One region of the Streptomyces sp. NPDC031554 genome, then DNA from elsewhere that is predicted to be linked to it. Evidence: riboswitches for the same ligand, from Rfam matches in the RefSeq annotation. Region 1 holds a riboswitch; the other holds the start of a gene.
The links. A riboswitch is a leader RNA that binds a small molecule or an ion and turns the genes downstream of it on or off. The one in region 1 is predicted to bind glycine.
Positions count from the first base shown of each region.

Region 2: another riboswitch for glycine. It lies ahead of gcvT (glycine cleavage system aminomethyltransferase GcvT); the one in region 1 lies ahead of gcvP (aminomethyl-transferring glycine dehydrogenase).

Region 1 covers NZ_JBVIKX010000013.1:9,142-13,548, reverse strand. Annotated here, with positions in the region: gene gcvP (aminomethyl-transferring glycine dehydrogenase) at 1-1,877, opposite strand, end outside; glycine riboswitch at 2,059-2,154, opposite strand; gene ACZ5FU_RS28360 (PRC-barrel domain-containing protein) at 2,272-2,643, shown strand; gene ACZ5FU_RS28355 (nucleotidyltransferase domain-containing protein) at 2,565-3,038, opposite strand; gene ACZ5FU_RS28350 (DNA polymerase IV) at 3,132-4,407, opposite strand, start outside.
Region 2 covers NZ_JBVIKX010000001.1:306,603-311,009, forward strand. Annotated here, with positions in the region: gene ACZ5FU_RS01300 (enhanced serine sensitivity protein SseB) at 1-55, opposite strand, end outside; gene ACZ5FU_RS01305 (AAA family ATPase) at 585-1,253, opposite strand; glycine riboswitch at 1,430-1,529, shown strand; glycine riboswitch at 1,530-1,645, shown strand; gene gcvT (glycine cleavage system aminomethyltransferase GcvT) at 1,719-2,837, shown strand; gene gcvH (glycine cleavage system protein GcvH) at 2,974-3,351, shown strand; gene glyA (serine hydroxymethyltransferase) at 3,367-4,407, shown strand, end outside.

The DNA.
Region 1 (4,407 bases):
GCGGTGTTCACGACGACGACCCTCATCCCGGCCATCACGGCGCTCGCGGCGTTCGTGCCGTGCGCCGACGACGGGATCAGGCACACGGTCCGCTGCTCGTCCCCGTTGGCGCGGTGGTACCCGCGCACGGCGAGCAGTCCGGCGAACTCGCCCTGCGACCCGGCGTTCGGCTGGAGGGACACCTTGTCGTACCCGGTGACCTCGGCGAGCCGCTCCTCCAGCTCGTGGATGAGCGTGAGGTAGCCCCGCGCCTGCCCGGCGGGCGCGAAGGGGTGCAGCTGCCCGAACTCGGGCCAGGTGACCGGCTCCATCTCGGTGGTCGCGTTGAGCTTCATCGTGCAGGACCCCAGCGGGATCATGCCCCGGTCCAGCGCGTAGTCGCGGTCGGCCAGCCTGCGCAGGTAGCGCAGCATCGCGGTCTCGGAGCGGTACTGGTGGAAGACGGGGTGGGCGAGGATCTCGTCGCGGCGCAGCAGCCCGTCGGGGAGGGCGTCCTGCGCGGCCGCGTCGAGGGCCTCGATGTCGCCCTCGACCCCGAAGGCCCGCCACACGGCGTCGATCTGCGCCCGCCCGGTGGTCTCGTCGCAGGAGACCGCCACGTGGTCGGCGTCGACGAGGTGGAGGTTGACGCCGTTGTCCCGGGCGGCGGCGACGGCTTCGGCGGCCTTCGCGGGCACCCGCACGGTCAGCGTGTCGAAGTAGGAACCGTGCACGACCTCGACGCCGCCCGCGGTGAGCCCGGCGGCCAGGAGCGAGGCGTAGCGGTGGGTGCGCCGCGCGATCGCCCGCAGGCCCTCGGGACCGTGGTACACGGCGTACATGCCGGCCATGACGGCGAGCAGGACCTGCGCCGTGCAGATGTTGCTGGTCGCCTTCTCCCGGCGGATGTGCTGCTCACGGGTCTGCAGCGCCAGCCGGTACGCCCGGTTGCCGTCCACGTCGACGGACACGCCGACCAGCCGTCCGGGCAGGCTGCGCGCGAACTTCTCGTGGACGGCCATGTAACCGGCGTGCGGCCCGCCGAAGCCCATCGGCACCCCGAACCGCTGCGTCGTGCCGACGGCGATGTCCGCGCCCAGCTCACCGGGCGAGGTCAGCAGCGTCAGCGCGAGCAGATCGGCGGCGACGGTGACGAGCGCCCCCAGCTCGTGCGCCTGGTCGATGACCGGCTTGAGGTCGCGCACGGCACCGGAGGCCCCCGGGTACTGGACCAGCACGCCGTTGATCTCCCGCGCGGCGATGTCGGCCGGGATGCCCTCGCTCAGGTCGGCGACGACGACCTCGACACCGGTCGGCTCGGCACGCGTCTCGATCACGGCGATGGTCTGCGGCAGCGCGTCCGCGTCGATCAGGAAGAGGCCCTTCTTGTTCTTCCCCATCCGCCGGGACAGCGCCATCGCCTCGGCCGCGGCCGTGCCCTCGTCGAGCAGCGAGGCGCCGGAGGTGGGCAGCCCGGTCAGGTCGGCGACCGTCGTCTGGAAGTTCAGCAGCGCCTCGAGCCGGCCCTGCGAGATCTCCGGCTGGTACGGCGTGTAGGCCGTGTACCAGGCCGGGTTCTCCATGACGTTGCGCAGGATGACCGGCGGGGTGAAGGTGCCGTAGTAGCCGAGCCCGATCATGGAGTCCATGACCTGGTTGCGGTCGGCCAGCGAACGCAGCTCGGCCAGCACCTCGGCCTCGGTGCGCGCACCCGGCAGGTCCAGCGCGTCGGCGTTCTTGATCACGTCGGGGACCGCGGCGGCGGTCAGCTCGTCCAGGGAGCCGTAACCGACCTGCGCGAGCATCTTGGCCCGCGCCTCCTGGTCGGGTCCGATGTGACGCTGCTCGAAGGGGATTCCCTGTTCGAGGTCGGAGAGCGGAATGCGATGGGCGGTCATTGCGGAGGCCTCCTGGTCACACGACCTTCGAGGGGCACCACTGGCGGGTACCCGGACGGCCTCCCCCTCTGTCATCTCAACCTGAGAGCTTCACCGGACGCCCGAGGGCACCCGGCTTTCACCGTCGGTGAGGGCGGAAGCCGTCGACGCCGTCGGCACCCGCCCTGCTTTCCAGAGTGACCTCGTCCGTGCGGTACGTGGGCCTGAGAGATTCCGGGGAGGATTTGCTCCTTCGGCGCCTCCGGTGGTCTCCGGAGGACTCTCCCGCACGGGGTCAGCGGCCACGGCCAGACTACCAGCGGGGTCAACGAGGCCTCCTTCCGAGTGGCCGCGACCGCCGATGTGCTCTTTCGTAGTGCTGAGGGATGAGTTTGCGACCACGTGGAGGGGTTCCGTGCAGACCGACATCGATCCGCGCAACCTGATCGGCCGCAAGGCGTTCGACCGGAACGGCACCAAGATCGGCACCATCGACGAGATCTACCTCGACGACGCGACCGGCGTGCCGGAGTGGGCGGCCATACGCACCGGTCTGTTCAGCCGGGACGCCTTCGTCCCCCTGGAACCCAGCGAACTGGTCGAGGGCACCCTGCACGTCCCCTTCGACCGCGCCCTGATCAAGGACGCCCCCGACTTCGGTGTGGGCCGTCACCTCTCCCCCGACCAGGAACTCCAGCTCTATCACCACTACGGCCTCGACGTGGCCGCCCCGCCGCCCCTCCCGGACCGGGACTTCGGCAGGCTGGCGGGCTCGGAGGAGACCTGAGCGGACCGGCCGCACGCCCGGACCAGTGCCCCCAGGAGTCCCCACGGGTCGTGGAGCGGTCGCGCCCCGTCGGTGACGACGCGTCGCGTGCCCGCGTCGACGGGATCGGTACGCGCCCGGTCGGCGGGGCCGATGCCGGCCTCGACCTCCAGACCGCAGGCGGTGACACACCACCATGCGGTGAGGGGCCCTCGGGTCCGGTTGCGGACCACGTCGCCCAGGGCCGGCTCGCGCACCCGGGTGTCCTCGGCGGCGTACCGGCCCGGTTCGGCCGTCAGCACGACGAGATCGACGTCCGAGCCGGCTCGTCCGGCACCCCGCGCCCAGGACCCCACGAGCAGCACCCCGACGACGTCCTCGCGTCCCGCGGCCCATGCGGTGACCCACCGGACCACCGAACGCGCCTCGTCACGTCGCTCCGCCGGGAGCCCCGCGGGGTCCGTCCGTCGCTCCCCGTCCGCCACCGCACACCGCCTCGCTCGATCCCGTCACCGGCCGGTCCCCGGCTGCGGCCCCGCCGTCGGCACGTGAGCGGCCTCGTCCACGGCCGGTGCCCCGTCCGGTCCTCGCCGCACCAGCGGCAGCGGCTCCGCCGGTTCCAGCTGGGGGTCGTCGATGCGGAACGTCCGCACCCGGCCCACCTCCGACCCGGGCGTCTCGAACCGCACGGTCACCCGCCCCAGCCCGCTGCCCTGCACCCACCCGTGGCCGAGCCGGGCGTGCCGCACGTCGAGCCCCGGCCGCCACCGGTGCTCCACGGGCACCGCCTCGGCCACCGCGGGCTCCTCGGACGCCTCGTCCTCGGGGCCCGCGGCCCGCACGTCCGCCGCCCGCACCTCGGCCGCCTGCGCGAACAGGTCCTCCTGCGTGAAGTCGGCCAGCCCGCTGACCCCCACCCCGAGCAGCCGCACACCGCCCGTCGTGTCGACCGCCTCCAGCAGCCGCGCCGCCGCCTCCCGCACCACCGCCGGATCGTCCGTGGGCCCCCGCAGGGTCTCCGACCGGGTGAGCGTGGAGAAGTCGTACCGCCGCACCTTCAGCACGATGGTCCGCCCCGACAGGCCGGCCCCCCGCAGCCGCCGCACACACCGGTCGGCGAGCCGCTGCACCTCGAGGCCCACCCGCACCCGGTCGTGGATGTCGACGTCGTAGGTGTCCTCCACCGACACGGACTTGGTCTCCCGTTCGGCCACCACGGGCCGGTCGTCCCGGGCCAGCGCCATGGCGTACAGCGCGTGCCCGTGCGCCTTGCCCAGCAGCCGTACCAGCTCGTCCTCCCCCGCCTCGGCCATCTCCCCGACCGTGGTGATCCCGGCCCGCCTGAGATGGTCGCCGGTCGCCGGACCGACCCCCGGCAGCGTCCGCACCGGCATCGGCGCGAGCAGGGACCGCTCGGTGCCCGGCTCGATCAGCACCAGGCCGTCCGGCTTGGCCTGCTCGGAGGCGATCTTGGCGAGCATCTTCGAGGCGGCCAGCCCCACCGAACCGGTGAGCCCGGTGACCGCCCGGATGTCGGCGCGCAGCCGCACCCCGGCCAGCCGCGCCGACTCGCTGTCCCAGGCCGCCTCGCCGGCCTCCAGATCCACGAACGCCTCGTCCAGGCTGAGCGGCTCCACCAACGGCGACAGGGCCCGCAGCAGCGCCATGACCTGGTCGCTGATCCGGCGGTAGAAGGCGCCCCGCGGCACCAGGTAGGCGGCGTTCGGGGCGAGCCGGCGGGCCTGCGCCATGGGCATCGCCGAGTGCACGCCGAAGACCCGCGCC
Region 2 (4,407 bases), on a different contig from region 1:
GGGGGTGCGCCTGTGCCGGGAAGTCCGCGGGGAAGTCCGCCGGGGGGAAGTCCATCTGCCTACCGCCTGCTGGGAACCACTGGATGTGGCTCGAAAGGCTATCGGGTACCGGCCGCGCCCCCGCCGTGCGCCGTCCGACGTCCACCGTCCACCGTCCACCGGACGTCCCGGAGCCGGGGGCGGCGGCCGGGGACGGTGGCGGTGCGGCGGCCGCGTGGCCGGGCCCGCGGGGCGGGTCCGGCGGGGCGGGTCCGACGACCGGGGACGCCTGTGCGGCGGCTCGGTCTCCGCGGGGCCCCGCACCCGCGGACGGCCCGGCGGCCGCGTGGCCGCCCCGCGGGGCGGGTCCGGCGACCGGGGCGGCGGGCTCGTGCCGCGGCTCGGCGGCCGAAGGTCCGCGGACCGGACCGCTGAGCCCCGCCCCGGGTGCCGCCCGCCGGCCGGACCCCCGGTCCCGCGCGGCGGCCCGGCGCTCGCGGGCCCCGGATGCGCACGGCACCCCGGCACCCCGGCGGCCGCAGGTGCGGAGCCCCCGGGCCCGCACGGCGATCGAGGGCCGCAACCCCGCCCCGGTCCGGCCCCGGTCAGCTCGTGAAGGCGATGCGGCGGAGGGTGTCGGCCGCGGCGCGGTCGAGGAGGACCGTCGAGCCGCAGCCCTGGGGGAGGCGGCCGCGCTCCGCCGCGCGCAGCAGGCGGGAGGCGGCCCGGCGGTGGCGGCGGAAGGCGTACCGGGAGACGCCCCGGCCGCGCTCGCGCTGGCCCTCCAGCGCGGTGTCCACGGTGACGTCGAGCAGCACGAGGTGCAGGCTGCCGCCGCGGCGGCGGGCCTCGCGGGCCAGCCAGGCGCGCACCCAGGCCTGCGTGCCGCAGTCGTGGACGACGACGCCCTCGCCGGTGCGCAGGGCGCGGCGCAGACCGGCGTAGTGGTCGAGGCGGACGAGAGGGCGGTAGAGGGCGTAGGGCAGGGCGCGCGGCATGCGGGCGTCCCAGCGGTCGCGGGTGTCCTGGGAGTCGATGCGCGCGCCCGCGACGGCCCGCCTCATCAGCGTCGACTTGCCGCTGCCGGGCAGTCCCGTGACCACGACCAGGTCGCGGGACGCGAACAGCAGGCCGTGCGGGCTGCGGCCGGCGCGGTCGCGCAGGTCGCGGACGACCGGCGCGGGGGTCGCACCGGCCGCCCCGGGGGCGGAGGCCCGCGGCTGCGCGGGCAGTGCGAGCGCCGGGCCGGTCCCGAGTCCCGTGGTCCTGTTCACCGTGTTCGTCCTCCCCTGGGGTCAGACAAGTCTTCTCCCCGTCGAGCGTAAAGAGAAGGTAATCCGGTCCGCCTCGCGTTTTCATGCGCTTACCGCCACAGGCCGGTTACAGATGCGGCCTGCCGCGATCGGCCGGGGCGTGCGATGATGGCCGCGCCAACTGCATACCGGCCGTTTGAATCCGCGCGGGAGAGTCCCCACCGACAGCATCGCTGGGGCGCCGAAGGAGCAAGTCCCTCCCTTGAATCTCTCAGGCCCCGTTACCGCGCGGGCGAGGCACATCTGAAAAGCGGGTCGCCCTCCGGCGGCTCCACCCAAGGTGCAAGCCGTGACCGACCCGTCCGCGGACGGTCACGGCGAACCTCTCAGGTTCCGATGACAGATGGGGAGGAACGACCTCTCCTCCCCCGCGCCCGGCTCCACCCGCGCGGGAGGGAGTCCATCGCCTTGGGAGACGAACGCCCGATGAGCAGCACCCCGCTCCGCCACACCGCCCTCGACGCCCTGCACCGTTCGCTGGGCGCGACCATGACCGACTTCGCCGGCTGGGACATGCCCCTGCGCTACGGCTCCGAACGCGACGAGCACCACGCCGTGCGGACCCGGGCCGGCCTCTTCGACCTCTCGCACATGGGCGAGATCACCGTCACCGGCCCGCAGGCGGGCGCCCTGCTGAACTTCGCTCTGGTCGGCGACCTCGCGGCCGTGGGCGTGGGCCGGGCCCGCTACACCATGATCTGCGACGCCGACGGCGGCATCCTCGACGACCTCATCGTGTACCGGCTCGCCGACACCGAGTTCATGGTCGTCGCCAACGCCTCCAACGCCCAGGTGGTCCTGGACGCGCTGACCGCGCGCGCCGGCGGCTTCGACGCCGAGGTGCGCGACGACCGCGACGCCTACGCGCTGCTCGCCGTCCAGGGACCGGAGTCCCCCGGCATCCTGAAGTCGCTCACCGACGCCGACCTCGACGGCCTGAAGTACTACGCCGGCCTGCCCGGCACCGTCGCCGGCGTCCCCGCGCTCGTCGCCCGCACCGGTTACACCGGCGAGGACGGCTTCGAACTGTTCGTGAAGCCGGAGCACGCCGTCGAGCTGTGGCAGGCCCTGACGAAGGCCGGCGAGGGCGTCGGCCTGATCCCCTGCGGCCTGTCCTGCCGCGACACGCTCCGCCTGGAGGCGGGCATGCCGCTGTACGGCCATGAGCTGTCGACCGCGCTGACCCCCTTCGACGCCGGTCTCGGCCGAGTCGTGAAGTTCGGCAAGGACGGTGACTTCGTGGGCCGCGCGGCGCTCGCCGCGGCCGCCGAGCGCGCCGGGACGAACCCGCCGCGGGTCCTGGTCGGCCTGGTCGCCGAGGGCCGCCGCGTCCCGCGCGCCGGGTACGCCGTGGTCGCGGGCGGCGAGGTGGTCGGCGAGGTCACCTCCGGCGCCCCCTCCCCCACGCTGGGCAAGCCGGTCGCGATGGCCTACGTCGACGCCGCGCACGCGGCACCGGGCACGCCGGGTGTCGGCGTGGACATCCGGGGCAGCCACGAGCCGTACGAGGTCGTGGCGCTGCCGTTCTACAAGCGCCGGAAGTAGAGACTGGCGCTCGGACCGCGCCGCGGCGGACCGCGGCCGGTCCCGCGCGTGACCCTGCGCACAGGTGCGCCGCTCACGCGCGTCCCCAGCAGTCCCCCTTCATCAGCACTCCCCCGCGTACAGGAGAATTCAGGCCATGAGCAACCCCCAGCAGCTGCGCTACAGCAAGGAGCACGAGTGGCTGTCGGGCGCCGAGGACGGCGTCTCGACGGTCGGCATCACCGAGCACGCGGCCAACGCGCTCGGCGACGTGGTCTTCGTCCAGCTCCCCGAGGTCGGTGCCGCGGTGACCGCGGGCGAGTCCTGCGGCGAGCTGGAGTCGACCAAGTCGGTCAGTGAGCTGTACGCGCCGGTCACCGGCGAGATCGCCGAGGTCAACCAGGACGTCGTGGACGACCCGTCGCTGGTGAACTCCGAGCCCTTCGAGGGCGGCTGGCTGTTCAAGGTACGCGTCACGGACGAGCCGGCCGAGCTGCTCTCCGCCGACGAGTACACCGCCTTCATCGCCGGCTGAGAGGTCGAAAGACGCATGTCTGTCCTGAACACGCCCCTGCACGAGCTCGACCCGGAGATCGCCGCGGCGGTCGACGGCGAGCTGCGCCGCCAGCAGTCCACGCTCGAGATGATCGCCTCGGAGAACTTCGCTCCGCTGGCCGTCATGGAGGCGCAGGGCTCGGTCCTGACCAACAAGTACGCCGAGGGCTATCCCGGCCGCCGCTACTACGGCGGCTGCGAGCACGTCGACGTCACCGAGCAGATCGCGATCGACCGGGTCAAGGAACTGTTCGGCGCCGAGTACGCCAACGTCCAGCCGCACTCGGGTGCCTCCGCCAACCAGGCCGCCCTGTTCGCGCTGGCCCAGCCCGGCGACACCATCCTGGGCCTGGACCTGGCGCACGGCGGTCACCTGACCCACGGGATGCGGCTGAACTTCTCCGGCAAGCAGTTCGACGTGGTCGCCTACCACGTGGACGAGGCCGGCCTGGTCGACATGGCCGAGGTCGAGCGGCTCGCCAAGGAGCACCGCCCCAAGGTGATCATCGCGGGCTGGTCGGCGTACCCGCGGCAGCTGGACTTCGCCGAGTTCCGCCGGATCGCCGACGAGGTCGAGGCGTACCTGTGGGTGGACATGGCGCACTTCGCCGGTCTGGTCGCGGCGGGCCTGCACCCGAACCCGGTGCCGTACGCGGACGTGGTCACCTCCACGACCCACAAGACGCTGGGCGGCCCGCGCGGCGGCATCATCCTCGCCCGGCAGGCCTTCGCGAAGAAGCTCAACTCGTCCGTGTTCCCGGGCTTCCAGGGCGGCCCCCTGGAGCACGTCATCGCGGCGAAGGCGGTGTCCTTCAAGGTCGCGGCCTCGGACGACTTCAAGGAGCGCCAGCGCCGTACGGTGGAGGGCGCGCGGATCCTCGCCGAGCGGCTGACCGCGCCGGACGCCCGGGAGGCCGGGATCAACGTCCTGTCCGGCGGCACCGACGTGCACCTGATCCTGGTCGACCTGCGCGAGTCGGAGCTGGACGGGCAGCAGGCCGAGGACCGCCTCCACGAGGTCGGCATCACGGTCAAC